DNA from 3 places in the Variovorax sp. GW823-FHT04B03 genome. Region 3 is predicted to be linked to each of the others. Evidence: predicted binding sites of a transcription regulator. Region 3 holds the regulator's gene; each other region holds the start of a gene.
The links. The regulator sigma-54, encoded in region 3, starts transcription at its own class of promoters, with help from an activator protein. The targets are predictions, from matches to a motif close to TGGCANGNAANCTGCTTT.
Positions count from the first base shown of each region.

Region 1: the regulator sigma-54 is predicted to act here: its motif matches at 5,510-5,527, upstream of AC1RAD_RS23830 (pilin).
Region 2: the regulator sigma-54 is predicted to act here: its motif matches at 5,524-5,541, upstream of AC1RAD_RS16940 (transglutaminase family protein).

Region 1 covers NZ_JBXAIT010000005.1:586,661-596,789, reverse strand. The annotation lists gene AC1RAD_RS23855 (TerC family protein) at 1-656, shown strand, start outside; gene AC1RAD_RS23850 (Stp1/IreP family PP2C-type Ser/Thr phosphatase) at 685-1,494, shown strand; gene AC1RAD_RS23845 (FHA domain-containing protein) at 1,568-2,218, shown strand; gene AC1RAD_RS23840 (CHASE2 domain-containing protein) at 2,291-4,549, shown strand; gene AC1RAD_RS23835 (3',5'-cyclic-nucleotide phosphodiesterase) at 4,579-5,382, shown strand; gene AC1RAD_RS23830 (pilin) at 5,584-6,024, shown strand; gene AC1RAD_RS23825 (hypothetical protein) at 6,133-8,202, shown strand; gene AC1RAD_RS23820 (glycosyltransferase family 2 protein) at 8,432-9,658, shown strand; gene AC1RAD_RS23815 (class I SAM-dependent methyltransferase) at 9,758-10,129, shown strand, end outside.
Region 2 covers NZ_JBXAIT010000003.1:828,425-838,553, reverse strand. The annotation lists gene AC1RAD_RS16945 (circularly permuted type 2 ATP-grasp protein) at 1-1,871, opposite strand, end outside; gene AC1RAD_RS16940 (transglutaminase family protein) at 1,950-5,450, opposite strand; gene AC1RAD_RS16935 (DNA internalization-related competence protein ComEC/Rec2) at 5,572-8,040, shown strand; gene AC1RAD_RS16930 (circularly permuted type 2 ATP-grasp protein) at 8,139-9,635, shown strand; gene AC1RAD_RS16925 (alpha-E domain-containing protein) at 9,647-10,129, shown strand, end outside.
Region 3 covers NZ_JBXAIT010000001.1:384,256-394,384, reverse strand. The annotation lists gene AC1RAD_RS01755 (phospholipase D family protein) at 1-362, opposite strand, end outside; gene rpoN (RNA polymerase factor sigma-54) at 373-1,962, opposite strand; gene lptB (LPS export ABC transporter ATP-binding protein) at 2,117-2,911, opposite strand; gene lptA (lipopolysaccharide transport periplasmic protein LptA) at 2,908-3,627, opposite strand; gene AC1RAD_RS01735 (thiol:disulfide interchange protein DsbA/DsbL) at 3,750-4,394, opposite strand; gene AC1RAD_RS01730 (SPOR domain-containing protein) at 4,551-5,321, opposite strand; gene argS (arginine--tRNA ligase) at 5,336-7,021, opposite strand; gene AC1RAD_RS01720 (hypothetical protein) at 7,154-7,519, shown strand; gene AC1RAD_RS01715 (DUF2214 family protein) at 7,605-8,057, opposite strand; gene AC1RAD_RS01710 (LysR family transcriptional regulator) at 8,123-9,049, opposite strand; gene AC1RAD_RS01705 (CaiB/BaiF CoA transferase family protein) at 9,082-10,129, opposite strand, start outside.

The DNA of each region.
Region 1 (10,129 bases), on a different contig from region 3:
GGATCGGTCTGATCAAGATCGTCTGGATCAACATCATCCTCTCGGGCGACAACGCCGTCGTGATCGCCATGGCGGCGCGATCGCTGCCGCCCGCGCAACAGAAAAAAGCCGTGCTGTTCGGCTCGGGCGCGGCCGTCGTGCTGCGCATCGTGCTGACGGTGGTGGCGGCCAAGCTGTTGGCGCTGCCCTACCTGCAGATCATCGGCGGCGCCCTGCTGCTGTGGATCGGCCTGCAGCTGCTCAGCGAGGAAGACGAAGGCGACGGCGAGTCCAAGGAATACGGCAGCATGTTCGCGGCCGTGCGGACCATCCTGCTGGCCGACCTGGTGATGAGCCTGGACAACGTGATCGCCGTGGCGGCCGCCGCGCAAGGCAGCATGGTGCTGCTGGTGTTGGGTCTGGCCATCAGCATCCCCTTGGTGATTTTCGGCAGCACGCTCATGATCAAGCTCATGGAACGCTTCCCGATCATCGTCATGCTGGGCGCCGCGCTGATCGGCTGGGTCGGCGGCGAGACCATCGTGAGCGACGTGTCGCTGCATGAGGCGCTGGCGGCCAACCCCTGGATGCACTACGTGGGCGCGATCGCCGGCGCGGTGCTCGTCGTGGCCCTGGGCCGCTTCCTGCAACGGCGCGCACGCGCTGCTGCGCACTGATCCCTTAAAAAGCGAGCGCTGACAAACGATGGCAGGTGTTGGCGTTTCCCTTTTCTCCAGTCGACCGGCGCTGAGCTGGGAGTTTGCGGCGCTGACCGATGTCGGGCGCCTGCGCGCCCACAACGAAGACGCGGTGCATGTCGATCCGGCCCTCGGTCTGGCGCTGCTGGCCGACGGCATGGGCGGCTACAAGGGCGGCGAGGTGGCCAGTGCCATGGCCATTTCGCTGATGCACGCGAGCTTCGGGCGCTGGTTCGCCCAGGCCGGCATGCAGGCGCCGGCCCGTGTGGTCCGGCGTGCGCTGCAGGCGGCCACCGACGAGGCCAACGGCGCCATCCTCCAGGCGGGCATCACACACGAAGAACTGCGAGGCATGGGCACGACCCTGGTGCTGGCGGCGTTCCGCCCCCAGCGCGTGGTCGTCGGCCACATCGGCGACTCGCGCTGCTACCGCCTGCGCAACAACAAGCTGGAGCAGCTCACGCGCGACCATTCGCTGCGCCAGCAGCAGCTCGATGCGGGCGCCATCACGCCCGAAGAGGCCCTGAACTCCCCCACCCGCAACCTCGTGACGCGGGCCGTGGGCGTGGAAGCCCAGGTGTTGCTGGAGATGCACGAGCACAGCGCCAGGCCGGGCGACCTGTACATGCTGTGCTCCGACGGGCTCAGCGAGATGGTGCCGGATGCGCAGCTTTTCACGCTTTTGAGCCGTGATCTGGGGCTGAAGGAGATGGCTTCACTTTTGGTTGCAATTTCAAACGACAATGGCGGACGGGATAACATTTCAGTTGTTCTGGCCAAGGCGGGCGTCAGCGAAGCGACCCGCGGGGCCATGTAGCAGCCAACCCAGGCGGCGGACCGTTTGCGCCGCCTGACGGTGCTGGATCTTTGCAAACGGGGAGTAATCGGCCATGCCGAAGATGATCATTTCGGTCGATGGCGTCGTCATCGGCCAAGTGGCGCTCGCCAAGAATCGCACGACGTTGGGCCGGCGCGCCTACAACGACATCGTGATCGACAATCTCGCCGTCAGCGGCGAGCATGCCGTGCTGCACATGAGCGGCGGCGAAGTCGAAATTGAAGATCTCAACAGCACCAACGGCACCTACGTCAATGCGCTGGCCGTCCAGAAGCAGGCGCTCCAGGACAACGACGTCATCGAGGTCGGCGGCTGCCGCATCCATTTCCGTTCGCACAGCAACCTCATGGCCGGCCCCGGCTCCGTGCGGGCCTCGCTCTCCGAGTATTCGGCGCCGATGCCGCTCTCGTCGGCGCCCACCGAATCGGGCGCGCTGGTCGAGCTGGGCGTGCCTGTGCTGCGCGTGCTCTCGGGCGCCAACGAAGGCCAGGACGTCCCGCTGCAGAAGGTGGTCACCACCATCGGCAAGCCCGGCGTCGCCGTGGCCGTCGTCACCCGCCGCCGCCAGGGCTACGTGGCGGCCACCGTCGTGGGCAGCGTCACGCTCAACGGCGCCCCGCTGGGCGCCGAAGCCGTCGCGCTGCAGGAAGGCGACGTGCTCGAACTCGGCGGCGCCTCGCGCATGCAGTTCGTCCGGATCTGAGCCGCTTCCGGCGCCCCGCTCCGCCCCCCGTTTTTTCGCCGACAGGCATTTGTTGTCCAAGGCTGATCAGCCATGAGCGCATTGCGGCGGCACTGGCCGCGCATCGCCATCACGCTGCTGCCGGTGCTGCTGGCGCTGCTCCATGCCACCGGCGCTTGGCGGCTGGGTGTGATCGAGCACCTGGACCACCTGATCTACGACGCCCGCCTGCGCGCCACCATGCCGGGCACGCCCGACACGCGGGTCGTGATCGTCGATGTCGACGACGCCAGCCTGGCGCGCGAAGGCCAGTGGCCCTGGCCGCGCGACAAGATCGCCAGCCTCACGACGGAACTGCTGGCCCGCCAGCACGTGGCCGTGCTGGGCTTCGACGTGATGTTTCTCGAGCCCGATCGCAGCTCCGGCCTCGGGCGCCTGAAGGAGATTGCAGCCGGGCCATTGAGCGGCGTGCCGGGCCTCGCTGCCGAAATCGACCAGCTCGCGCCCACCCTCGATCACGACGCCACACTGGCCCAGGCCCTGCGTGGCCAGCCCGTGGCGCTCGGCTACTACTTCACGCGCACCGAACAGCCCAGCGCCAAGGGGCTGCTGCCGGCGACGCCGGTGCTGCCGCCCGACGCCTTTCCGCCCCATGCTTCTTTCGTCACGCTCTGGAACGGCTTCGGCGCCAGCCTGCCGGTGCTGGGGCGCGCGGCGCCGGTCGCGGGGTTCCTGAACACCCTGGTCGGTGACGGCAGCGACGACGGCGTGATCCGCAGCGTGCCGCTCATCGCCCGCTACGAAGGCCAGCATGCGTCGCCCGGGCACTACGAGTCGCTGGCGCTGGCGGTGTACCGGCTGGCGAACGGCTCGCCGCCCGTGCGGCCGGCGCTCGTGGCCGGCGACGGCAACTTTCCGCGCCTGCAGGCGCTGGTGCTGGGGTCGCTGCGCATCCCGGTCGACCAGAGCGCCAGCCTGCAGGTGCCGTTTCGCGGTCCCGGCGGGCCGCGCGCAGGATCGTTCCGCTACGTGGCCGCCGCCGACGTCCTCGAGGGCCGACTGGCGCCGGGCGAGTTGAAGGACAAGATCGTGCTGCTCGGCGCCACCGCGCCCGGCCTGCAGGACCTGCGCGCCACCCCCGTCGGCGCTGCGTTCCCGGGCGTCGAAGTGCACGCCAACATCGTCTCGGGCCTGCTCGACCGGCGCCTGCTGGCCGTGCCCGACTACGCACCGGGTTATGAAGTGCTGACCGTGCTGGCGGCGGGGCTGCTGCTCGCGTTCGGGCTGTCGCTGCTGTCCGCATCGCGCGCCGTGCTGCTCGGCGCGGGCGTGGTCGCCGCGCTGGTCGGCCTCAACACCTGGCTCTACGTCGGCCACAGCCTCGTGCTCCCGCTGGCGTCGGCGCTCGTCATGGTGGCGCTGGCCTTCGCGCTCAACATGAGCTGGGGCTACTTCGTCGAATCGCGTGCGCGGCGCGGGCTGGTGCGGCTCTTCGGCACCTACGTGCCGCCGCAGCTGGTCGACGAAATGCTCGTGCGCCCCGGCCGCTACAGCATGCGCGCCGAGAGCAAGGAAATGACCGTGATGTTCTGCGACATGCGCGACTTCACCCGGCTGTCGGAGCAGATGGCGCCGGCCGAGCTGCAGGCTTTCTTGAACACCGTCTTCAGCCGGCTCACCGAGGTGATCAGTGCGCACCGCGGCACCGTCGACAAATACATGGGCGACTGCGTCATGGCCTTCTGGGGCGCGCCCATCGACACGCCCGGCCATGCCGCGCTCGCCGTGCAGGCGGCGATCGACATGGCCGCCGCCGTGCACGACATCAACCGCCAGCACCGCGCCAACGGCCGCCCAGAGATCAGCGCGGGCATCGGTTTGAACAGCGGCCTCATGAGCGTCGGCGACATGGGCTCGACCGCGCGCCGCAGCTATACCGTGGTCGGCGACGCGGTCAATCTCGCGTCCCGGCTCGAGGGCCTGAGCGGACACTACGGGGTCGAGATCGTGGCCAGCGGCGCCACCCGCGAGGCGGCGCCCGGCTTCGTCTGGCAGGAACTCGACAGCGTGCGCGTCAAGGGCAAGGCCCAGGCCGTCGCCATCTACACCCCGCTCGCGCCGGAAGCCGCGGCCGAGGCGCAGGACACACGGCAGCAACTCGACCGCTGGAGCCAGGTGCTTGCCGCCTACCGCCGGCAGGATTGGGCGCTGGGCCGGAACTTGCTGGCTCCCCTGCTCGCCGCGGATGCGAAAAAAGTCCTTTACCAGCTCTACGCCCAGCGTTTAGCCTCGATGGCGCTTCGCCCGCAGGACCCGGACTGGGACGGCGCCACCCGGTTCGACACCAAATGACGACAGACGCATACAAGGGGTCTTCCACAATGCAGGTTCGCGTGCTGGGTTGCTCGGGCGCCATCGCCAAGGACTGCCGCACCACCTCGTTCCTGGTCGATGCGGACCTGCTCGTGGACGCCGGCACGGGCGTCGGCGACCTCACCCTCGACGAGATGGCCGCCATCGACGACGTGGTGCTCACCCACTCGCACCTCGACCACATCGCCGCCCTGCCCCTGATGCTCGACGCCGTCGGCAGCCGCCGCGCCCGGCCCCTGCGCGTGCATGCATTGGCCGCCACCATCGACGCATTGCGGGCGCATGTGTTCAACAACGTCATCTGGCCGAATTTCGAACGCATTCCCAGCCCCGAATCGCCCTTCGTGAGCTTTCACGAGATCACCGTCGGGCAGCGCCTCGAACTGGGCAGCGACGCCCCCAAGCTGATCGAGGTGCTGCCAGCCGTCCACACCGTGCCGGCCTGCGGCTTCGCCATCCGAAGGGCCGAAGGCGGCGCCCACTGGGTCTTCAGCGGCGACACCGAACGCAATCCCCCGTTCTGGGAGCGCGTCAACGCGATCGACGTGGCGATGCTGGTCATCGAGACCGCCTTCAGCTCCCGCGAGGAGGCTTTGGCCGAACGCAGCCTGCACCTGTCGCCGGTGGCGCTGGCGCACGAGCTGGCGCATATCGATCCGGGCAAGCAGTACCCGATCTACATCACCCACACCAAGCCGGCCGAGACCGAGGAAATCATGAGCCAGATCGAGATGCTGGCGGGGCGGGAGGTGGCTGGGTTGGCGCGGCGGGACATCCGCTGGCTCAAGGCGGATGGGGTGCTGACCTTCTGACCGGAAACGGTCGGGCATGACAAATTTGTCGACACATTTGGCATCTGAGTGCGAGTTGTGTCACATCATGTAACCATCTTGTGACCAAAGACGGCCCGATCGAGGGTTGCAGAGTGGGGGAACCGGGTGGCACGGATGCTGCGGAAGGTTCCTCGCTCCGGGCTGGTTCCCGGGCTCTACAAACCAACCTGGAGTTAATGAATGAACCGTCGTTCTATCGCACGCAATGTGCAAAAGGGTTTCACCCTGATCGAATTGATGATCGTTGTGGCGATCATTGGTATCTTGGCTGCGGTGGCGCTGCCGGCCTATCAGGATTACACGACCCGCGCCAAGGTCAGCGAACTTCTTCTGATGGCAGCGCCGGCCAAATTGGCAGTGGCCGAAACGGCGTCGTCGTTCGGGGATCTGCAATCTGTGACGGCGACCAACAACGGCTACAGCTTCCCTGGTGCCACCAAATATGTGTCGGGCGTGACAATTGCAGCTGGGGGCGAAGTGACGGTTGCTTCACTCATTCCGGGCGCAGGCGGCAACATCGTCCTGACCCCCACGGCCGTCGCCACCGGCAGCGCTCAACTGACGTGGAAGTGCACGACGACCATCAATGTGAAGTTCGTGCCGGCTGAATGCCGCCCCTGAACTGGGTGAGCTAGCCTTGATGAAAAGCGGCCCTTCGACGGGCCGCTTTTTCGTTGATCGCTGTGCGGCGACGATGCCGCACTCGACAATCCCTCTGCATTCAGCCGGATGAACCTCTCTATCAACGTTGGACGCCGGCTCAGGTTTGCCGATGCGAACCGCAGTCTCACGCGCCCAGCGGTCTACGTCATATGCACGCTGCTCGCGGTCGCGTGGACGCTTTTCGCCGGCAAGGACGTGCCATGGGATGCGCTGCATTACCACCTGTACGCTGGTTTCAGTGCCCTCAACGATCGCTTTGCGATCGACTTCTTTCCGGTGGGGTCACTGACCTATCTGAACCCCTACGCGCATCTCCCCCTGTACCTGATGGTGCATGCGGGCTGGCCCTCGCTCGCCATCGGCATCACCTTCGCGTGCCTGCACAGCGTGATCCTGTGGATGACCTACGAACTGGCGTGCGCCGTCAGCCGCCGCAGTGATGGCACGGCCCCTATCGTGGTGACCTGGGCTGCGGTTGGGCTTGCGTTGTTCAATCCTGTGCTGCTGCAGGAAATAGGCTCGTCATTCACCGACATCACGACGGGTGCGTTGGCGCTCGGCGGATACGTCGCGATCGCAAACGCTTTCAATGGCGGCCGCCTCGGCCTTGTCGCTTTGGCTGGCGCGTTGCTCGGCGCGGCCGCGGCGTTGAAGCTGTCGAACGCGTTCCTGGCGCTTATCCCGGCACTGCCATTCGTGCTGGGCTGCGTGGCGACGGTTCGGTTGCGAGTGCGCGCCGTGCTGGTATTTACGGTCTGTGCGGGCGGGGCCGCGTTCGCTATCTTCGCGCCATGGGCATGGCGCCTTGAGCAGGCCTTCGGCAACCCGTTCTTCCCGATGTTGAACGATGTCTTTCAGCCACCCGACGCCACGACAGGGGAGATGCGCAACCAAACCGCTCCGTACATGTCGGCGATCGAAGCGCTGGGACGATTGTTCAACGCAATGCGCGACCCGCGCTTTCTACCCTCCTCTCTGACCGAAGCGCTTGCGCGGCCCTTCGACATGTTGAGCCCGCGGCGGCTGATTCACACCGAAATCATGGCGGCCGACGCGCGCTATGCTGGCCTGCTGATGCTGGTCGTGATGGGGTTGGCGGTTGGCGCGTGGCGGCGATGGCGCGGCACCACTGCGGCCGTGCAACCAAGTCGTCAGCCCTTTGCCTGTCTGGCTGCGGCGTTCCTGATCAGCTGGGTGATCTGGATCGCCATCAGTGGCAACAGCCGCTACTTTCTACCCATGGCATGCGTGGCGGCTGTGCTCCTGGCAGCGGGGCTGCATCGCGTGTTTGTCGGCGCGCCGCGTGCACTCGCCTACGCACTCGCCGTGGTCTTCGGCATCCAGGGGGTGCTGCTGTGGCAGGCAGCTGAATTCCGTTGGGGCGGGCAGCCATGGGGCGGACAATGGGCGCAGGCGACGATACCTCAGCGTCTGCAAACTGAGCCGTACCTGTATCTTCCAATGGACTCGCAATCGCAGTCGTTTCTCCTGCCGTCGCTGGCGCCTGGTTCGGCTTTCCTGGGCATCAGCACCGGCCTCACGCCGGAAGGGCCAGTCGGTCGGCGTGCCTTGGCGGTGATCGAGACCAACCTCACACGGCTGCGTACGCTCAAGCTCGTGCGGGCGATCGAAGCGGATGGGCGGCCAGTGGCGCCCGCTGCGTCGACTTTCGACTATCAACTGCGGCGTTTCGGCCTGCGCGTCGACACCTCGGACTGCGATTACATCAGCTACAAGGGCAACCCGGATGTCGTTGAGCGATCGGGGGCTCAATCCGGTCCCCGCGATCAGGTTTACCTCTATACCTGCCGCGTGGTGCCGGGGCCCAAGCAAACTGAAACCGAGCGCGAGCGCAAAGTCATTGTCGATCTGGTGCTCGATCGGGTCGAAGACGCATGTCCCTGGTTGTTCCCGTCGGGCGGGGGCAGCTACCGAAGCGGGGCCATCTGGCGCCGCAACTATGCCGACGTGGTCACCTGGGTCAACGATGAGGGCCAGGTGCGATTCGCCGACCTGATCCGTGGCGGCGGGGACGTCGTCACCATAGGAAGGGAAGAAGACTGGATCAAATCGCCGCAGAAGCTGACCTGCTGGCGCACCGAGGGTCGCGCCCATGTTGAACTCTCGAAGCGCTGAAATGATCACGCAAGTTCGGTTGTCATTGGACGACGCTGCTGTCGGGTCAAATGCAGGCCCCTCGCCAGGTTTTGGGCTGGTGGGAGGTATGGGAGAGATACCAGCCATCGAGGCCAACCTTTTGCAGCACTGCTCGAGCGGCAAGGGCGACCATACGCCGGGTGCTTCTGCAAGCGAGGCCGTCGTGCGCTCAATCTCCGACGTATCGCCGCCCCTTATATCCGCATCCATGCCCACCGTCGTCGGGGCTGGGCCACAGCTCGAATTGACGATCCTGATGCCTTGCCTCAACGAGGCGCGCACTTTGCCGACTTGCATTGGCAAGGCAAAAGCCTTCCTGGCGCTCGCCGGCATTCACGGTGAAGTGCTGGTGGCCGACAACGGCTCGACGGATGGGTCACAGAGGCTGGCTGCGTCGTGCGGCGCGCGCGTCGTCGACGTGCCGGTGCGCGGTTATGGTGCGGCACTGATCGCCGGCATCGATGCTGCGGCAGGCCGTTACGTCATCATGGGCGATGCCGACGATAGCTATGACTTCGGCGCCCTTGCCCCCTTTGTCGCCGAACTGCGCGGGGGAAATCAGCTTGTGATGGGGAACCGCTTCCGCGGTGGCATCTTGCCCAGTGCAATGCCTCCATTGCATCGCTACCTGGGCAACCCGGTGCTCAGCTTCATGGGACGGCTATTCTTCAAGTCCAAGATTGGCGACTTCCACTGCGGCTTGCGCGGCTTCGAGCGCGAAGCCATCCGACAACTTGAGCTAAGTTGTGAAGGCATGGAGTTCGCCAGCGAGATGATCGTCAAGGCATCCTTGAGCGGGCTGCGTGTCGCCGAAGTGCCGACCGTTCTTTCTCCGGACGGCCGAGATCGGCCCCCGCATTTGCGGACCTGGCGCGACGGCTGGCGGCATTTCCGATTTCTGCTGCTGTTCACGCCGCGCTGGTTGTTTCTGTATCCGGGTGCGGTGCTGACCTTGTTGAGTCTCACGCAACTGTTGCTTGCGCACTTCCACCCGGTCAACCTGGGCCGCTGGCCGGTCGGCATCCATACCCAACTGTTCGCGGCCGCAGGCATGGTGGTGGGCTATCAGACCATGCTGTTCGCCATGGGCGCTGTACTTGCTCGGCATTGCGCGCGTCTGAATACGCCGCACCCGCGGGAACGATGGGCGCTGCGCGCGGCCGGCGGAGGATGGCTGTCGGTCGGGGGAGCGCTTGCGACGCTGGCTGGATTGGCAATGTGTGCGAGCCTCACGTGGCAATGGGGGCGTACCGGCTTCGGAGCGCTGGATCCCGAGACCGCCATGCGGCAGATCATCCCCGGCGTTGCGCTGTTGTTGATGGGAACGCAATCGTTGTTGGCTGCGATTTTTTTTGCAGCGCTTCGAAGCGCTTTCGACCTGCGGCGAGGAGCCAGGCCTGCGCATGGCATCGAGCCCGAGCTCCCAGGGACATGAACGGTGTTGCAGGCTGGCCAACCGGCAGTCTGCGCTCCTGCATATCCTTGCTCCATTGAGCACTTCATCGGAACAGGCAAGTCTTGCCCACCTCTCAGCATGAGTAAAGAGAACAACCAGAGTCGTGATTGGCCATCCGAAGGCCTGGAGCATCTGCGCGCCTGCCCGATCTGCGCAGGTGAGCGCCGTCATTGCGTGCATCAGGGCTTGGCAGATCATTTGTTCAACGCACCGGGACGTTGGGATCTGTACGGCTGCGAGCAGTGCGGCACAGCCTATTTGGATCCCAGGCCCAATCGTCAAACGATCCATCTAGCGTATCAAGACTACGGAACGCACGAAAGCCAGTTGGACGATGATCCAGAGCAGCCAGGAACGGATTGGCGTGGGTCTCTCAAACAGGCCATCCTGCGCGCATACATTCGCGTGCGCTTCAGCAGCAAGCCGTTCAAGCCGAGGGATGTCTTTGCA
Region 2 (10,129 bases), on a different contig from region 3:
TGGTCTTCGCTGCCCAGCAGATTGAGCGTGAGGCGCGCCAGGCGCACCGCGTTCTCGGCGCGCTCGGTGTAGCGGCCGAGCCAGAACATGTTCTCGGCCGCGCGGCTGGTGACCGGCGCGCGGTGCCGCGCGAGCGAGGCCGGCGTGGCGTGTGGCTGCAGCAGCGTGGTGCGGTCGACCTCGCCGTGCGTCTGCACCCAGACGTCGGCACTGCTGCCGCCGCGTTGCATGGAGGCGATCTGCGCATCGGGGCCCGCCAGGCGCGCCAGGCCGCCGGGCAGCACGCGCCACGACTGCGGGCCGTCGCTCACCGCGAACACGCGCAGCATCAGCGCGCGCGGCGCGATGTGGCCGGGGCCGAGGTCGCTGGCCCAGGTCGGCATCTGTGACAGCGGCAGGTAGCCCTGCACCGTGTGGACGTCGCCCTCGCGCACGATGCGGCCGGCCCATTCGTCGATTTCGCGGCGGCCGAGCTGGCTGCCGAACACGGCGTCGAAGCTGGAGCGCCCCTGGAAGCCGGGGTAGGTCGGCTTGATGGCGCTTTCGCCCAGCTGCGGCAGCACCGCCTCGAGCGCGGCGCGCTCGCCGCACCACCAGGTCGGCAGCGCCGGCAGCTTGAGTTTTTCACCGATGAGCCGCAGCGCCAGTCCCGGCAAAAAGCCCAGCAGCGCCGGCGATTCGAGGAACGCCGAGCCCGGCATGTTGGCCACCAGCAGGTTGCCCGCGCGGATCGCCTGCAGCAGGCCGGGCACGCCGAGCGTGGAGTCGGGGCGCAGCTCCAGCGGGTCGAGGAACTGGTCGTCGAGCCGCTTGATGAGGCCGTGCACCGGGCGCAGGCCCTGCAGCGTCTTCAGGTACAGGCGCTGGTCGCGCACCGTGAGGTCGCTGCCCTCGACCAGCGTCAGGCCGAGGTAGCGCGCCAGGTAGGCGTGCTCGAAGTAGGTCTCGTTGTACGGGCCCGGCGTGAGCAGTGCGATGTGCGGCGGCGAGCCCGAGGGGCACATGCGCTGCAGGCCTTCCATCATGGCGCTGTAGGTGGCGGCCAGCCGCTGCACCTGCAGCGCCTCGAAGGCCTGCGGAAACTGCCGCGTGATCGCGAGGCGGTTCTCCAGCAGGTAGCCCAGGCCCGAAGGCGCCTGCGTGCGCTGCGAGACCACCCACCAGTTGCCGTCGGGGCCGCGCGCGAGGTCGAAGGCAGCGATGTGCAGCCAGGTGTCGCCCGCCGGCTTCACGCCGTGCAGCGCGCGCAGGTAGCCCGGGTGACCGCGCACCAGCGCCGGCGGCAGCAGGCCTTCGGCCAGCAGCTGTTGCGGTCCGTAGGCGTCGGCCATCACGCGGTCGAGCACGCGCACGCGCTGCTGCACGCCGGCCTCGATCTGGGCCCAGCTCTCGGGCGAGACGATCAGCGGGAACAGGTCGAGCGACCACGGCCGCTGCGGGCCGTTGGCGTCGGCGTACACGTTGTAGGTGACGCCGTTGTCGCGGATCTGCCGCTCCAGGCTGACCGCGCGCCGCGGCAGGTCGTTGATGCCGCCGGGGCCGAGCTGTTCGAAGAAGGCGTTCCAGGCGGGGGTGAGCGGGGGCTGGTCGCTGGACGGTGAAGGTTCCTGTGCCTGCGATTGCGAGGAGGACTGTGACTGGGACTGCGATTGCGACGGAGCCGGTCGCTCCTCGGCGGCGTCGTACAGCAGCGGGGCCGCGGCGGGCGCCGGGGCCCCGCCCGACACGGGCCGCGAGGGCGCCGCGGGCGTCGCCTGTCCCCGCAATTCGTCGAAATGCCCAGGCAGGGCCGCCGGCGCGAGCGAAGACGCCAGCGCCGCCGGATGCTCCGGGGCCTGGGCGTCGAACAGGGATTCGTTCAGGGGTTCCACAGGGGGGAGATTGTCACATCACCGTCACCGGGGCCGATCCGGCGGTGCGACAGGGTTCCCCCTGAGTCCTCGGGCCGGTCAGCGCCGCAGGTCCAGCGTGAACGGAAACTCCCGGCTGCCCGGCAGCTCGATGGTGGCCGGCGGCGTGCGCAGCAGGCCCGGCGTGTGGCCGGTGCGCGTGAAGCGCGAGTGGCGACGGCTCTCGGCTTCGTAGGCGTTGACCGGGAAGGTGTCGTAGTTGCGACCGCCCGGGTGGGCGACGAAGTACTGGCAGCCGCCCAGCGAACGCTTCATCCAGGTATCGACGAGGTCGAAGGTCAGCGGCGCGTGGGCCGGGATGCTCGGGTGCAGCGCCGAGGGCGGGTTCCACGCCTTGTAGCGCACGCCGGCCACGAATTCGCCGGTGACGCCGGTGGGCTGCAGCGGCAGCACCTTGCCGTTGACGGTGACGACGTGGCGGCTTTCGTTCAGGCCGGTCACGCGCACCTCGATGCGCTCCAGCGACGAATCGACATAGCGCACCGTGCCGCCGGCCGAGCCTTCCTCGCCCATCACGTGCCACGGTTCGAGCGCGTTGCGCAGCGACAGCTCCACGCCCATCGACTGCATCTGGCCCACGAGCGGGAAGCGGAACTCGAAGTGCGGCGCGAACCAGTCGGCATCGAAGGCAAAGCCGGCCTGGCGCATCTCGCTGATGACGTCGTCGAAGTCCATCTTGACGAAGGTCGGCAGCAGGAAGCGGTCGTGCAGCTCGGTGCCCCAGCGGGTCACGGGCGCCTGGTAGGGCGCGTCCCAGAAGCGGGCGACCAGCGCGCGGATCAGCAGCTGCTGCGCGATGCTCATGCGCGCATGCGGCGGCATCTCGAAGGCGCGCAGTTCCAGGAGGCCGAGGCGGCCGGTGCTGGAGTCGGGCGAGTAGAGCTTGTCGATGCAGAACTCGCTGCGGTGCGTGTTGCCCGACACGTCGATCAGGATGTTGCGCAGCGTGCGGTCGACCAGCCACGCGGGCATGTTCTGGCCGTAGATCTCGCGGTTCTTGGCGATTTCCTTCAGCGCAATTTCAAGCTCGTAGACCTGGTCGTTGCGCGCCTCGTCCACGCGCGGCGCCTGGCTGGTCGGGCCGATGAACATGCCCGAGAAGAGGTAGCTCAGCGACGGGTGGTTGTGCCAGTACAGCAGCAGGCTGGCCAGCAGCTCGGGCCGGCGCAGGAAGGGGCTGTCGGCCGGCGTGGCGCCGCCCATCACGAAGTGGTTGCCGCCGCCGGTGCCGGTGTGGCGGCCGTCGGTCATGAACTTCTCGGCCGACAGGCGCGTCTCGAACGCGGCGTTGTACAGGAACTCGGTGTGGTCGACCAGTTCCTTCCAGTTGTGGGCCGGGTGGATGTTGACTTCGATCACGCCCGGGTCGGGCGTCACGGCCAGCATCTTCAGGCGCGGATCGCGCGGCGGCGGATAGCCTTCCATCACGATGCGCACGCCCAGTTGCTGCGCGGTGGCTTCGACGGCGGCGACGAGGTCGAGGTAGTCCTCCAGGCGCGCCAGCGGCGGCATGAAGACGTAGAGCACGCCCGAGGCGCTGCCTTTCTTTTCGGCTGCGGGGCCGTTGGCGCGGCGCGGGTCGCGCACCTCGACGCACAGCGCGGTGCGTGTGACCCAGTGGGCCGATTCGCCGCGCAGCGGCTGGCGCGTGGCGGGCGTGGCGGCATCCGCAGCAGCTGCCGCATCGCCCTTCGCCGCATCGCCGGGGCTTTGCATGCGCAGCGACGCGGCCACCACGGGCGGCGCGCCGAAGGTGTAGGGCACCTCGCCCAGGTCGGCGCCGGCGACCGGGGTGGCGGTGGCATAGCGCGCGCGGTAGTCGGACGCGCTGGGCAAGGCGGCGCGCGGCGCGGTCGGATCGCGCTCGATGAGGTAGGGGTAGTCGCCCTTGCTGGCCCACGGCTGCGAGTCGAGCGGCAGGCGGTAGCCCATGGGTGAGTCGCCCGGGATCAGGAACAGGCGGTCGTCGCGCAGGAACCAGGGGCCGGTCTTCCAGCCGGGGCCGGCGAGCGCGGGCGTGTCGCTGTTGGCGTTGCCGGGCTCGATGGGCAGCATGTAGCCGATCACCGCGTCGAGCTTCTGCGTGAACACGCGGCGCAGGCGCACGCGTTCGAGTTCGTCGTCGAGCTTGGAGTCGAAGGGGTCGACGTTCACCGGCAGGCGGCGTTCGCGCCACAGGTAGTAGTAGGTGTCTTCGTAGCCGGGCTGGATGTAGCGCTCGGTGAGGCCCAGCTTGTGCGCCAGCACGGTGGTGAAGCGGCGCGCGTCCTCGCTCGTGTAGTGCGTGGGAAAGCGCTCGTCGGCGAACAGCTCGGGGTCGTGCCACAGCGTCTGGCCGTCGGCGCGCCAGAAGATCGACAGCGCCCAGCGCGGCAGTTGTTCGCCCGGGTACCACTTGCCCTGGCCGAAATGCAGGAAGCCGCCCTGGCCGTACTCGGCGCGCAGCTTGTGCACGAGCTCTGTGGCGTAGCCGCGCTTGGTGGGGCCGAGCGCGTCGGTGTTCCATTCGGGCGCGTCGCGGTCGCTGGTGGCCACGTAGGTGGGCTCGCCGCCCATGGTCAGGCGCACGTCGCCGGCGACAAGGCGCGCATCGACCGCGTCGCCGAGCGCGAGCACCTCGGCCCATTGCTCTTCGGTGTAGGGCTTGGTGACGCGCGGCGATTCGTAGATGCGCGTGACCTTCATCTCGTGGCTGAACTCGACCTCGGACTCGTCGACGCCGCCTTCGATGGGCGCGGCGCTCGACGGCGTGGGCGTGCAGGCCAGCGGGATGTGGCCTTCGCCGGCCAGCAGGCCCGAGGTGGCATCGAGGCCGATCCAGCCGGCGCCCGGCAGGAACACTTCGCACCAGGCATGCAGGTCGGTGAAGTCGACCGTGGTGCCGCTGGGGCCGTCGAGCGCCTTCACGTCGGGCGTGAGCTGGATCAGGTAGCCCGACACGAAGCGCGCGGCCAGGCCGCAGTGGCGCAGCAGCTGCACCAGCAGCCAGCCCGAGTCGCGGCAGGAGCCGCTGCCGTTGCTCAGCGTTTCTTCCGGCGTCTGCACGCCGGGCTCCATGCGGATGAGGTAGCTGACGTCCTTTTGCACCTGCTGGTTGATGCCGACCAGGAAGTCGATGGTGCGCTGTTCCTTGCGCTCGATCTTGTCGAGGTAGGCCTGCAGCAGCGGCGTGGGCTTCTCGGTGACGAGGTAGGGCGCCAGCTCTTCGGCCTGCGAGGCCGTGTACTTGAAGGGGAAGTTCTCGGCCTGCGGCTCGAGAAAGAAGTCGAAGGGGTTGTAGACCGCCATCTCGACCACGAGGTCGACCGTGACCTTGAACTCGCGCGTCTTCTCGGGGAACACGAGCCGCGCCTGGTAGTTGGCGAACGGGTCCTGCATCCAGTTGACGAAGTGCTCGGCCGGTTCGACCCGCAGCGAGTACGAGATCACATTGCTGCGGCAATGGGGCGCGGGGCGCAGTCGCACGACTTGCGGGCCCAACTGCACCAGGCGGTCGTATGTGTAGTGGGTGACGTGGTGGAGTGCGGCGTGGATGGACATGCGTAGGGGCGTGCAGTGCAGCGAGGTTGCATCGAAAAGATGTCTCTGGTGAGACGCATACTAGCCCAGTTGCCAAGCAATTAACGCGCCATCGAGCGTGGGTTGGGGGAGGGTTTGCATCATGGATTCCGGGGTGTGGGGAGGGCAGTCGCGGCGTGCGTCCGACGCTGTCGCGGGTGGGTCGGGGGCCTTCGTTGCGCTGGGCGGCACGCTGCTCGGCGCGGCGGTGCAGCTGCGCCAGCCGCTGCTGTGGACGGCCGGTATCTACGCCGCGTTGCTGCTCGTGGGGCTCGGCGGTGGATGGCTGTTGTGGCGGTGGCGTGGGCCTCGGCTGTTCGTGCTGATGCTGTCGCTGGCCTGCGGTGCGATGGCCGGCGCGGGGCTCGCCGGATCGCGCGCCACGGCCTATGCGCAGGGGGCGCTGAACCCGTCACTCGAAGGGCGCGACCTGAGGCTCACGGGCGTGGTCTCGCAGATGCCGCAGCCCGGCGAGATCGGAACGCGCTTCCGTTTCGATGTGGAGACGGCGCAGTGGGCCGAGGCCTCGCGCGGCGATGCGCCGCCGAAGGTGCCGTCGCGCATCGCACTCGCCTGGTACGGCGACTACGGCGGGATGTGGGAGCAGCCCGCCGAGCGGCGTGCCTCCGTCGCGCGCACCGTGGGCGAGGTGCATGCCGGCCAGCGCTGGCAACTGACCGTGCGCCTGCGCGCGCCGCACGGCAACCTCAATCCGCATGGCTTCGACAGCGAGCTGTGGGCGTGGGAGCAGGGCGTGCATGCGCAGGGCCATGTCCGCGCCGGGGCGCGCGACCCCGCGCCGCGCCTGCTGGGCACGACGTGGCGGCACCCGATCGAGCGGGCGCGCGAGGCCGTGCGCGATGCCGTCTTCGCCCGCGTGGACGACCGGCGTCAGGCCGGCGTGATCGCCGCGCTGGTCACCGGCGACCAGGGCGCCATCGACCGCGCCGACTGGGATGTGTTCCGCGCCACCGGCGTGGCGCACCTGATGTCGATCTCGGGCCTGCACATCACCTTGTTCGCGTGGTTCGCGGCGCACGTCGTGGGCGCGCTCTGGCGGCGCAGCAGCCGGCTCATGCTGCGGCTGCCCGCGCAACAGGCCGCGCTCGCGGGCGGCGTGCTGCTGGCCGCGCTCTACGCGCTCTTCAGCGGATGGGGCGTGCCCTCGCAGCGCACGGTCTGGATGCTCGCGGCCGTGGCGCTGCTGCGCCTGACCGGCCGGCGCTGGCCGTGGCCGCACGTCTGGCTGCTGACGGCGGCGGTCGTGGTGGGCGCCGATCCGTGGGCGCTGCTGCAGGCTGGCTTCTGGCTCAGCTTCGTGGCGGTGGCGGTGCTGTTCGCCTCCGCCACGGCCGTGCCGGGCGAAGGGCGGGTGGGCGCGCTCACGCGCCTGGGCCGCTTCTTTCGCGAGCAATGGACGATCACGCTGGCGCTCACGCCGCTGAGCCTGCTGCTGTTCCAGCAGGTGTCGGCGGTCGGGCTGGTGGCCAACGCGCTCGCGATCCCGTGGGTGACGCTGGTGATCACGCCGCTGGCGATGCTCGGCGTGGCGGTGCCGCCGTTGTGGGACGTGGCGGCCGGCGCCGTGAAGCTGTTCGCGCTGCTGCTGCAGGCGCTCGCCGGCCTGCCGTTCGCCACGCTGTCGATGGCCGCGCTACCCGCGTGGCTGGCTGCGGGTGGCGTGGCAGGCGGCGTGCTGCTGGCGATGCGCCTGCCGTGGTCGATGCGCGCGCTCGGCCTGCCGCTGCTGTTGCCGGTGCTGCTGTGGCAGCCAGCGCGACCTGCGGTGGGCGAGTTCGACCTGCTCGCCGCCGACATCGGGCAGGGCAACGCGGTGCTCGTGCGCACCGCCACGCACAGCCTGCTGTACGACGCCGGGCCGCGCTACGGGCTCGACAGCGACGCGGGCCACCGCGTGCTCGTGCCCCTGCTGCGCGCACGCGGCGAGCGGCTCGACCTGCTGCTGCTGAGCCACCGCGACATCGACCACACCGGCGGCGCGCCCGCCGTGCTCGCCATGCAGCCGCAGGCGGCGCTGCTGAGCTCCATCGAGGCCGGGCACCCGCTGCAGGCACTGCGCCCCGCGCGCCGCTGCGAGGCCGGGCAGCGCTGGACCTGGGACGGGGTCGACTTCGAGGTGCTGTTTCCCTATGACAGCGACTATCTCGGCTTCACGCGGCCCAACGCCGTGTCGTGCGTGCTGCGCATCGGCAACGGCCGCGCCACGGCGCTGCTGGCCGGCGACATCGAACGGCTGCAGGAGGCCGCGCTGGTGTCGCGCACGCCCGGGCTGTCGGCCGACGTGCTGCTGGTGCCGCACCACGGCAGCAAGACCTCGTCGAGCGAGCTTTTTCTGGATGCCGTGCGCCCGCGCATCGCGCTCGTGCAGGCCGGCTACCGCAGCCGCTTCGGCCACCCCGCGCCCGAGGTGGTGGCGCGCTATGTCGAACGCGGCGTGCAGGTGGTCGACAGCCCGCGCTGCGGCGCCGCCCACTGGGCGAGCCCGGCGCCGGCCGAGCTGAAGTGTGAACGCGCGCACGACCTGCGCTACTGGCGCCACCGCATGCCATGACGGTCCGAAACGCGAAATGCCCTCGCATCGGGCCCAAACCTAGGGCTTCTACTGGCCTCGAACTTGCTAAGCTATGGCTCAAGGAGATTGGTCGTTCCATGCACAAATTCGACGAGATGTATGAGCAGCTCCCCTATGCGGGCGCTGCAATCCGACAGCACTACAAGCGCTACGACCAATGGCTTGCGAAGCAACCCGGTGAGGTGATGCGATCGCGGCGTGAAGAGGCGGAAATGATTTTCCGCCGGGTCGGCATCACCTTCGCGGTGTACGGCGCCAAGGACGAGGACGGCTCCGGCACCGAGCGGCTGATCCCGTTCGACCTGCTGCCCCGGATCATTCCCTCCCACGAGTGGGAGAGCATGGAAAAGGGGCTGGTGCAACGTGTCACGGCGCTCAACCGCTTCCTGTACGACGTGTACCACGACCAGGAAATCATCAAGGCCGGCATCATCCCGGCCGAGCAGATCCTGAACAACGCCCAGTTCCGCCCCGAGATGATGGGCGTGAACGTGCCGCACAACGTCTACTCGAACATCTCGGGCATCGACATCGTGCGCGCCCCCGATGCCCAGGGCAACGGCGAGTACTACGTGCTCGAAGACAACCTGCGCGTGCCCAGCGGCGTGAGCTACATGCTCGAGAACCGCAAGATGATGATGCGGCTCTTCCCGGAGCTCTTCAACCAGAACCGCATCGCGCCGGTCGCCCATTACCCCGACCTGCTGCTCGAAACCCTGCGCGCCAGCGCGCCGCCGGCCACGGCCGAGCCCACGGTGGTGGTGCTCACGCCCGGCATGTACAACAGCGCCTACTTCGAGCATGCCTTCCTGGCCCAGCAGATGGGCGTGGAGCTGGTCGAGGGACAAGACCTGTTCGTCAAGGACGACTTCGTCTACATGCGCACCACGCGCGGCCCGGTGCGGGTCGACGTGATCTACCGCCGCGTCGACGACGACTTCCTCGACCCCGAGGTGTTCCGCCCGACCTCCACCCTCGGCTGCGCGGGCCTCATGCGCGCCTACCGCCAGGGCAACGTCGTGATCTGCAATGCCGTGGGCACCGGCGTGGCCGACGACAAGTCGATCTACCCGTACGTGCCGAAGATGGTCGAGTTCTACCTCGGCGAGAAGCCGATCCTGAAGAACGTGCCCACCTACATGTGCCGCAACAAGGACGAGCTGCAGTACACGCTCGACAACATGAAGGACCTGGTCGTCAAGGAGGTGCACGGCGCCGGCGGCTACGGCATGCTCATCGGCCCGGCCGCGACGCAGGCCGAGATCGAGGACTTCAAGAAGGCCGTCATCGCCAAGCCCGACGGCTACATCGCCCAGCCCACGCTGAGCCTGTCGACCTCGCCGACCTTTGTCGACGCCGGCATCGCGCCGCGCCACATCGACCTGCGTCCCTTCGTGCTCTCGGGCAGCGAAGTGCAGATGGTGCCCGGCGGCCTCACGCGCGTGGCGCTCAAGGAAGGGTCGCTGGTGGTCAACTCGTCGCAGGGCGGCGGCACCAAGGACACCTGGATTCTCGAAGCGGACCGCACGGCCAAGCCGAAGGCGGCCACGCAGTCGCAAAGCCAATCGCAGTAGGAGCACCCACGATGCTGTCCCGCACCGCAGACCACCTCTACTGGATGTCGCGCTACACCGAGCGCGCCGAGAACACGGCGCGCATGCTCGACGTCAACTACCAGACCTCGCTGCTGCCGCAGTCGGCCGAGGTTGCCAAGTACGGCTGGCAGGGCGTGCTCTCGATCAGCGAATTGCTGCCCTGGTACAGCAAGAAGTACGACCAGATCACGCCCAACGAAGTCATGGAGTTCATGGTCAAGGACGAGAGCAATCCGTCGTCGATCGTCTCCTGCCTGAAGGCGGCGCGCGAGAACGCGCGTGCCGTGCGCGGCGCGCTCACCACCGAAGCCTGGGAAACGCAGAACACCACCTGGCTCGAAGTGAACCGCATGCTGCGCGCCGGCGACTTCGAGCGCGACCCGGGGCAGTTCTTCGAGTGGGTCAAGTTCCGCTCGCACCTGTCGCGCGGCGTCACGCTGGGCACCATGCTCCAGGATGAGGCGTTCTACTTC
Region 3 (10,129 bases):
AACAGGCGCACGCGCACCCCGCGCTGGGCCGCATCGCGCAGGGTGCGCAGCAGGTAGCGGCCGGTCTCGTCGTTCTCGATCTGGTAGTACTGCACGTCGAGCGTGCGCTGCGCGCGGCGCGCCAGCTGCAGCCGCGTGTCGAAGGCGAAGTCGCCGCCGGGCATCAGGCGAAAGCCGCTGAGGTCGGGATCGGGCTGCGAGGCCAGCGCGATCTTGCCGAGCGCGGTGTCGGCCGAGACGGCGATGGCCTTGGTGGGCGGGCGCGGTGCCTCGTCGGGCAGCGTGGCGCAGCCGGCAAACAGCAGCGCCGCCGCGATGACGACCACCCAATGCCCACAACGCGACAGCAGGCGGCTCGTCATCGTCGGTCTTCTACAGGGCTTTGCGCAGGTTGGCGGGCGCGATGCGCAGCGCTTCGCGGTACTTGGCGACGGTGCGGCGCGCGCACTCGATGCCCTGCTCTTTCAGCATCTCGGAGATCTGGCTGTCGGACAGCGGCTTCTTGATGCTCTCGGAACTCACGAACTGCTTGATCAGCGCGCGCACCGCGGTGCTCGACGCGTTGCCGCCGGTCTCGGTGCCCAGCGCCGAGCCGAAGAAGTACTTCAGCTCGACCGTGCCGAAGGGCGTGGCCATGTACTTGGCGGTGGTCACGCGCGAGATGGTCGACTCGTGCAGGCCCAGTTCGTCGGCGATCTCGCGCAGCACCAGCGGGCGCATGGCCAGCTCGCCGTGCACGAAGTAGCTCTTCTGCCGCTCGACGATGGCGTTGCTCACGCGCAGGATGGTGTCGAAGCGCTGCTGGATGTTCTTGATGAACCAGCGCGCCTCCTGCAGCCGCTGCGACAGCGCCTGGCTGCCTTCGCCCTTGTGCGACTTGAGCGCGCCGGCGTAGATGTCGTGCACGCGCAGGCGCGGCATGACCTCGGGGTTGAGCATGACGCGGAACTTCACGTTGGTGCCGCGCCCGGTCTTGGTGACGATCACGTCGGGAATGACGATGTTGCGCTCGACGTCGACGAAACGGCGGCCCGGCTTGGGTTCGAGCCGCGCAATGATCTGCAGCGCCGAGCGCACCAGGTCTTCGTTGGTGCGCGTGAGCGTGGCCAGGCGCTTGAAGTCGCGCCGCGCGAGCAGCTCCATGGGCTGCTTGCAGATCGCGATGGCGGTCTTGCGGATGAGCGCTTCGGCCTCGGTCTCGTCTTCGCTGGCGAGCGCCTTCAGCTGGATGCTCAGGCATTCGCCGAGGTCGCGCGCGCCGACGCCCACCGGCTCCAGGCTCTGCAGCAGGCCCAGCGCCACCTGGAAGTGGTGCACGAGGTCGTCGAACTGGTCGTTGTCGTCGCCCGCCAGGCCCGAGGCCAGCGCGGGCAGCGAGTCTTCGAGGTAGCCGTCGTCGTTGAGCGATTCGATCAGGAAGCGCAGCGCGGCGCAGTCGTTTTCATTGAGCCGCAGGCTCAACGCCTGGCGGTGCAGGAAGGACTGCAGCGACTCCTGGCTGCGCGCGAGTTCGGTGGCATCGGCCCGTTCGTCGTCGCCCAGGTTGTTCTGGCGCGCGGGCGCGTCGCTGCCCCACTCGCTGTCGTCGGGCGCCATGTCGACGGTGCCGTCGCCTTCCCAGTCGGGCTCGCGCTCGGCGATCTCGGCGGCGGGGCCGTCGGTGTCGGGGGTCGAGGTGCTGGTGTCGCTGGACGTGGAGGAAGTGCTGGCGGCGGACGGCGTGAACTCGGCCTCACCCTCGCCCGCGTCGTCGCGCGGCACCGGCGCGTCGGCCGTGTCCAGCCCGAACTCCTCGCGCGCCGCTTCTTCCGCGGTGCGTTCGAGGAACGGGTTCTCGTCCAGCATCTGCTCCACCTCCTGGCTCAGTTCGAGCGTGGAGAGCTGGAGCAGGCGAATGGACTGCTGCAGCTGTGGCGTCAGCGCCAGATGCTGCGAGACGCGAAGGGACAGCCCTTGCTTCATGAGGAAATGGCTCCCCCCCAGGCTGCGCGCTTCGCGCTACGCCAACCCCCTACCGGGGGCGGGCCGGCCGCTTCGGGCGGCCGTGCGCGGCGGCCCCCGCGAGGAAGCTCCGCGCGGACGGCGGCCACGATGATCCTTGACCCTCGCCGCACGGTCACATCCGGAAGTGCTCGCCCAGGTACACCCTGCGTACCTCGGCGTTGTCGACGATCTCCGAGGGTGTGCCTTGTGCCAGCACGTGCCCGTCGCTGATGATGAACGCGTGATCGCAGATGCCCAGCGTTTCACGCACGTTGTGGTCGGTGATGAGCACGCCGATGCCGCGCTCTTTCAGGAAACTGATGATCCGCTGGATCTCGATCACCGCGATCGGGTCGATGCCGGCGAAGGGCTCGTCCAGCAGGATGAAGCGCGGCTGGGTGGCCAGCGCGCGTGCAATTTCAACGCGGCGACGCTCGCCGCCCGACAGCGCGAGCGCGGGCGAATCGCGCAGGTGGTCCACGCGCAGGTCGGCCAGCAGGTCGGCCAGTCGCTCTTCGGTGTGCTGCTTGGTCAGCGGCATCATGCGGCCGTTGGCGTCGGGCTCGCGCTGCAGCTCGAGCACGGCGCGCACGTTTTCCTCGACCGTGAGCTTGCGGAAGATCGAGGCCTCCTGCGGCAGGTAGCTCAGGCCCATGCGCGCGCGGCGGTGAATAGGCATGTGGGCGATGGGCTCGCCGTCGATGGTGATCTCGCCGGCGTCGGCGCGCACCAGCCCGACGATCATGTAGAACGAGGTGGTCTTGCCCGCGCCGTTGGGGCCGAGCAGTCCGACGACCTCGCCCTTTTGCACGTCGAGCGAGACGTCTTTCACGACCGTGCGGCTGCCGTAGCTCTTCTTGAGGCCGCGCGCCACGAGGCGGCTGCCCGGAATGCCGTCGGCGGTCTGGGTTCCTGCGGTTTCGATCACTTGCGCCCTTCCCCTTCGGTGCCGCCCAGCGTGGTGGTCGGGCGCAGCCCGGCGCCGGGCGCGGGGGTGGGTGCCGGGGCCGCGGGCTTCTTGCCGCCGGCTGCCGGTGCGGAGCCGGGCGCCGCCGGGGCCGGTGTGGCCTTCGGCGTGAGGATGGCCTTCACGCGACCGCCGCCGCCCGCCGAGACGCCGGCGTTCGGCGGCACGAGGGAGCCGTTGACGGTGTAGGTGTCGTTGCTCTGGTCGTAGACGATCAGCGCGCCGCTGCTCTCGTCGTTGGCCGTGGCGCCGATCAGCCGGCGCATGACGGCGCGGCGGATGAACTTGACGTTGTCGGCGCGGCTGTCGTACTCGATGACTTCCGACTCGCCCTCGATCCACTCGTCGCCGGCGTTGCGCTTCTGCTTGTAATAGGCCAGCTTGCCGGGCGCGGCCGTGACCACGCCGTACTGGTAGCCCTCGGCGTCCTGGCGCACGTCCAGCCGCGCACCGCGGATGATGATCGTGCCCTTCGTGACCAGCACGTTGCCGGTGAACACGCTGGTCTGTTTCAGGTCGTCGTAGCGCATCGAGTCGGACTCGATGTTCATCGGCTTGGTGCGGTCGGCGGTTTCGGCCAGGGCGCCCGAGGCGGCACCGGCCAGCAACAGCGCACCGAAAGCCAGGCGGCCGAGGCGACGAAGGGTGGGGAATGTGGGGATGGAGGGCAATGTCATAAAGGCACGAAACTTGCTCTGAAACATTGTATGCGTGGGATGGCAATTGCCCACCGCCGCCAATGAAAAAGCCCGCCGAAGCGGGCCTTGCATTCGACCAAAAAAGCAGGTCGCCGGATCGGTCAGCCCTTCTTGGCTTCGCCGATGAGGAAGGTCGCGACCTGCAGCACCTTGGACATGCTGCCGGCGGTTTCGCCGTCGACATACCAGCGGCCCGCCACGGCCAGGGCCGGCACGCCGGCGACCTTGTAGGCCTCGGTCTGTTGCGCCGCGCGGCGGGCCTTGCTGGCCACGCCGAAGGACGCAAAGGTTTCCTTGAACTTGGCGCCGTCGAGGCCGGCACGCTCGGCCCAGGCCTGGATGTTGGCGTCGCCGTTCAGGTTCTGGCGCTGCGCGTGGATCGCGGCGAAGACCTTCGGGTGGTACTCGTCCAGCTTGCCCATGGCTTCGAGCGTGAAGTACAGGCGCTGCTTGGCTTCGACGTCGTTGCCCACGAAGGGCACGGGGATGCGGCGGAAGGCCACTTCCTTCGGGGCTGCCTTGACCCAGGCTTCGAGCGAGGGCTCGAAGTCGTTGCAATGCGGGCAGTTGTACGAGAAGAACTCGACCACCTCGACCTTGCCGGCGGGTGCATCGACGGGCACGCGCTTGTCGAGCACGAGGAAATCGGTGCCGGCCTTGGGCGCGCGCTGGGCGTGTGCCGGAACGGCAGCCAGCGAAAGCAGCCCGATCGAAGTGGCGGCCAGCGAAAAGTCACGACGTTTCATGGAAAAGGTTCTCCTGTGGGTACCGCAGTACAGAGCCGGCGCGCCGCCGGGAGTTCCCCGTGGGCGGCGCGCCCGAGGCGCTGGAATTGACAAACGAGTGCGGCAGATGCCGCGCGGGCGAGAGCTTAAAGGCTGTTCAGGAAAAGCGCCGACGGGTCAGCGCTGCACGCGCACCAGCGCCGATTCGAGACCGCCGCCGTCGAGCCGTTCCTTGAGCCGGTCGGCGTCGTCCTTCTTGTTGAACGGACCCGCGCGCACGCGGTAGACCGTGCGACCGGCCTGCTCGCGCTCGGTGACCTTGGCCTCGACGCCCATGAGCGACAGCTTGGCGCGCTGCGCCTCGGCGTCGTCGGTGGTGCGGAAGGCGCCAGCCTGCACGAAGTACATGAAGGGATCGGCACCCGACGACGACGGTGCGGCGGCGGTCGTGTGGCTCGGCGCGGCGGACGCGGTGGTCGTGCTGCTGCCGCCTGCGCGGGCCCGGGCGAGGTCGCCCAGCGGATCGTTCGACGGCGGCAGGGCGTTGGCTTCGGCCGGCACCGGCGCGGGGCGCGTCGGCTTGGGCGCCACCACCACGGGGGCCGGGGCGGTGACCGGCGCGGTGGCGACAGGCGGCGTGCCGGGCGCCACGGTGGCGGGCGCGCCGGTGATCGGGTTCACCGGGCCGGTGGCCGTGGCGGCCGGCGGCGTGGCGGCGGGCTTGGGCGCGCCGGCCTTGCCGGCCAGCGGCGCGTTCGGGTCCCAGTCGCGGTTCTTGCGGGCTTCGGCTTCGTCCTGCTCGGCACCGCCGCGTTGCGTCTTGTTGACGAACGGGATCGGCACCTTGGTGACGTAGACCGCGATGCCCAGGGCGACGCCCAGACCGAGCACCAGGCCGATGATCAGCCCGATGACGATGTTGCCGCGTTGTCTGCTTGTCTTCTTCATGTTCAGAGGGTGATTCACATCTTGCTCGGCGCACTGACGCCGAGGATCGCGAGGCCATTGTGCAGCACCTGCGCGGCCGCTGCGACGAGTGCGAGACGCGCCAGCTTGACCGGCTCGTCGTCCACCAGGATGCGCTCGGCATCGTAGTAGCTGTGGTAGCTGGCCGCGAGTTCGCGCAGGTAGAAAGTCACGTCATGCGGGGCGAAATCCTTCGCCGCCGCCGTCAGCATGGCCGGGTACTTGGCCAGCAGCAGCATCAGCGCCTGGGCCGCCGGGCTGTCCAGCGGCGACAGGTCGACCGCCTTGAGCGCGGCCACGTCGCCACCCCACGCCGCGAGCACCGAGCAGATGCGCGCGTGGGCGTACTGCACGTAGTACACGGGGTTGTCGTTGTTCTTGGTGACCGCCAGGTCGACGTCGAAGGTGTATTCGGTGTCGGGCTTGCGGCTGAGCAGGAAGAAGCGCACGGCATCGGTGCTGGTCCACTCGATCAGGTCGCGCAGCGTGACGTAGCTGCCGGCGCGCTTGCTGATCTTGACCTCTTCGCCGCCCTTCATGACGCGCACCATGGTGTGCAGCACGTAGTCGGGGTAGCCCTCGGGAATGCCTTCGCCGGCGGCCTGCAGGCCGGCGCGCACGCGCGCGATGGTGCCGTGGTGGTCGGTGCCCTGGATGTTCACGACCTTGTGGAAACCGCGCTCCCACTTGGCGATGTGGTAGGCCACGTCGGGCACGAAGTAGGTGTACGTGCCGTCCTGCTTCTTCATCACGCGGTCTTTGTCGTCGCCGTAGTCGGTCGACTTCAGCCACAGCGCGCCGTCCTGCTCGTAGGTCTTGCCGGCGGCCACGAGCTTGGCCACGGCCGCCTCGACGCGGCCGCTGGTGTAGAGGCTGGACTCGAGGTAGTAGTTGTCGAAGCGCACGCGGAAGGCCTGCAGATCGAGGTCCTGCTCGCGTCGCAGGTAGGCCACGGCGAATTCGCGGATGCTGTCCAGGTCGTCGATGTCGCCGCTGGCGGTGTATTCGCGGTCGTCCGACTTGACGGTCTTCTTCGCCTTGAAGTCTTCGGCGATGTCGGCGATGTAGTCGCCGTTGTAGGCCGGGGCTTTTTCGCCGCTGGGCCACTCGGGGTCGCCGGGCTTGAAGCCCTTGGCGCGCAGCTGCGTGCTGTTGGCCAGCGTCTGGATCTGCACGCCGGCGTCGTTGTAATAGAACTCGCGCCACACGCTCTGGCCCTGCGAGGCCTGCAGGTTGCAGATCGCGTCGCCCAGCGCGGCCTGGCGGCCGTGCCCGACATGCAGCGGACCGGTCGGGTTGGCCGACACGAACTCGACCAGCACCTTCTCGCCCGTGGCGGGCTGCTGGCCGAAGGCTTCGCTGGCGGCCAGCACCTCGCGCACGATCTGCTGCTTGGCGACAGCCTTCAGGCGGATGTTGAGGAAGCCGGGGCCGGCAATCTCGATGGCCTCGACCCATTGGCCGAAAGCAGGGGTGGCGAGCAGCGCAGCGCTCAGTTCCTCGGCCAGTTCGCGAGGCTTGCGCCCCAGCGGCTTGGCGAGCTGCATGGCAGCGGTGCTGGCGAAATCGCCGTGCGCCGCCACCTTGGGCGACTCGAACGCGGCTTTGGCGCCGGCGCCGGGAGAGAGGGTTTCGAGCGTGTTCGCGAGCGCCGCGAGCAGCTCCTGTTTGACCAATAGCATCTGTGAATTTTACCGGGGGCAAACCCGGACCCAGTTAACGATCGTCATCCGATGGGCGATGTCGCCCGTTAGGATGATCGGCCCCGAGGCGGGGCGTCTGTCACAACCCAACCTTGCAAGGACATATCCACCATGAAGAAGCTCCTTTCCCTGGTCGCCTCCACCGTCGCGCTCGGCGCCTGCCTGTCGTTCAGCGCCTACGCGCAGGACAAGGCACCCGCACCGGTCGTGGCCCCCGCTGCTGCCGCCGCACCTGCGGCAGCCCCTGCCGCCGCGGCCGCACCCGCCGGTGGCGCCAGCTGCGATGCCAAGGCCATCGACAAGAACGGCAAGCCCCTGGCTGGTGCCGCCAAGAACAGCTTCATGAAGAAGTGCACCAAGGCCGCCGCCGGACCCGCCTGCGCCGCCAAGGCCCTCGACAAGAACGGCAAGGCCCTGGCCGGTGCCGCCAAGAACAGCTTCATGAAGAAGTGCGAAGCCGACGCGGCCAAGGCCTGATCCGGCGCGGCGCCGTGTGGCGCTGACATTTGTTACTCCCGAAGGGCCCGCTCATGCGGGCCTTTTCTTTTGTCTTTTGTGTTGATTACTTGCCGAAGCCGCGCGCCAGAAACACCGCCACCAGCGGGATCAGCGCGATCAGGTGCGCCTGGATCATCACCAGCTTGCGCGTCTTCAGGATGTCGGCCTCCGCGGGCAGCTTGCCCGTGGCCCGCAGCGTCTTGCGCCAGCGGAAGTAGGTCAGCGTCGGGAAGATCGACAGCACGCCCACGATGATGAACAGCGTGAGCTTCACGTGCAGCAGCGGGTTGGTCCAGTACCAGGCCGTGCCCTTCACGCCCCACCAGGTGCGCGCGATGCCGGTGGCCAGCACCGCGATGGCGGCGATGCCGTAGACCATGTCGACCTTGGCCAGCCGCTCGACCACGGCGGCATTGAGCCATTGCACGCGGCACAGCGCGGCTTCACTGGAGATGAACACGACCATCGTGAGGATGGCCAACAGATGCAGGTAGGCGAGGATGGCTTCGAGGGTCATCGGAAACTTTCTTCATCGGGGGTTGCAAGCAAATGCAAAAAGCATTGTGCCGCCCGGTCACGATTTCAGGACCGCCCGCCCCAGAATTCCGGCTGCCCGTACTGCGCTTTGAGGAAATCAAGCCACAGTCGCACGCGCAGCGGCAGGTGCTTGGTGCCTGTGAACACCGCATAGATGCCGTTGGGCGGCGCGGCGAAGTCGTCGAGCAGGGGCACGAGCAGGCCGGCGTCGATCTCGGCCTCGACCTCCCAGGTGCTGCGCCAGGCGATGCCGTGGCCCGCGAGGCACCAGTCGTGCAGCACCTGGCCGTCGGAACAGTCGAGTGGGCCGCTGGGGCGCAGGTGGATGAGTTCCTGCACGCCTTCCTCGCTGGTAATGCGAAAGGCCCAGCCGCGCGTCTGCGAGGCGTCGCTCGACAGCGTGAGGCAGGCAAAGCGCGACAGCTCGCCGGGGTGCCTGGGCGCGCCGTGGCGGCGCAGGAACTCGGGCGTGGCGACGCAGCGGCGGCGGTTGTCGGCCAGGCGCACGCTCACGAGCGACGAGTCGGGCAGGTCGCCCACGCGCACGGCGCAGTCGAAGCTCTCGCCCGTGACGTCGACCACGCGGTCGCTGAGGTTCAGCGAGATCGTCACCTCGGGATGCAGCGCATGAAAGCGCGGCACCAGCGGCGCGACGTGGCGGCGGCCGAAGCCGGCCGGCGCGGTCACGCGCAGGTGGCCGCTGGCCTTCACGCCGCCGGCGCTCACGCTGGCCTCGGCGTTCGCGAACTCGGTCAGGAGGCGCTGGCAGTCTTCGAGAAAGGCGCTGCCTTCGTGCGTGAGCGCGATGCGGCGCGTGGTGCGCACCAGCAGCTTGACGCCCAGGCGCTCTTCGAGCGCGTCGATGCGACGGCCCATGATCGCGGGCGCCACGCCTTCCGCCTTGGCCGCCGCGGTGAGGCTGCCGCGGGTCGCGACCGAGACAAAGGATTCGAGCTGCTTGAGGCGGTCCATGGCGCGGGAACTATATCGCCCGCCACCGAAGATCAGTCGCCGGCCGTGACGCCCTGCGCCCGCAGCGCGGCGATGTCGCCGTCGCTGTAGCCCACTTCCTTCAGCAGCGCCGCGCTGTGCTCGCCGATGTGCGGCGGCTGCAGGCGGATGCCGGGGCGTTCGCCGCCCAGCGTGAACGGCGCGAGCGGCACCTTGGCCATGTGGCCGTCGTTCATGCGCACGGGCGCGAGGCCGCCGGTGGCGTTCAGGTGCGGGTCGTCGAACAGCTCCTGCGGCTTGGTGATGGGCGCGAAGGGCAGCTCGTGCTGCTCGAACACCGCGCTCAGTTCGGCCGCGCTGTGGTTGGCGAGGTGCGAGCGCAGGATCGGCATCATCCACTCGCGTGCGCGCACGCGGTCGTTGTTGGTCTTCAGGCGCGGATCGGCCAGCATCTCCTCGAGGCCGAAGGCCTTGCAGAAGATGGCCCACTGCTTGTCGCTCACGGCCGCCAGGAAGATCTGCTCGCCGTCCTTCACCGTGAACACGTCGTACACGGCCCAGGCCGAGATGCGGCTGGGCATCGGGTCGGCCGCCTTGCCCGTGGCGGCGAACTGCATCATGTGCTGCGCGACGAGGAACACGTTGTTCTCGAACAGCGCCGACTGCACCTCGCAGCCCTTGCCCGTGAGGTCGCGCTGGCGCAGCGCGGCCATCGCGCCGATGGCGCCGAACATGCCGCCCATGATGTCGTTCACGCTGGTGCCCGCGCGCAGCGGATCGCCGGCACGGCCGGTCATGTAGGCCAGGCCGCCCATCATCTGCACGACCTCGTCGAGGGCGGTGCGGTGGTCGTACGGGCCGGGCAAAAAGCCCTTGTGGCTCACGTAGATGAGGCGCGGGTTGAGCTTGGCGAGCGTGTCGTGGTCGAGCCCCAGCTTCTTCATCATGCCGGGCTTGAAGTTCTCGCTCACGATGTCGGCGGTGGCGATGAGGCGCAGCGCGGCCTCCACGCCCTCGGGCTTCTTCAGGTCGAGCGCGATGCTCTTCTTGTTGCGGTTGAAGGTCGGGAAGAAGCCCGCGCCCGAGCCCAGCAGGCGGCGT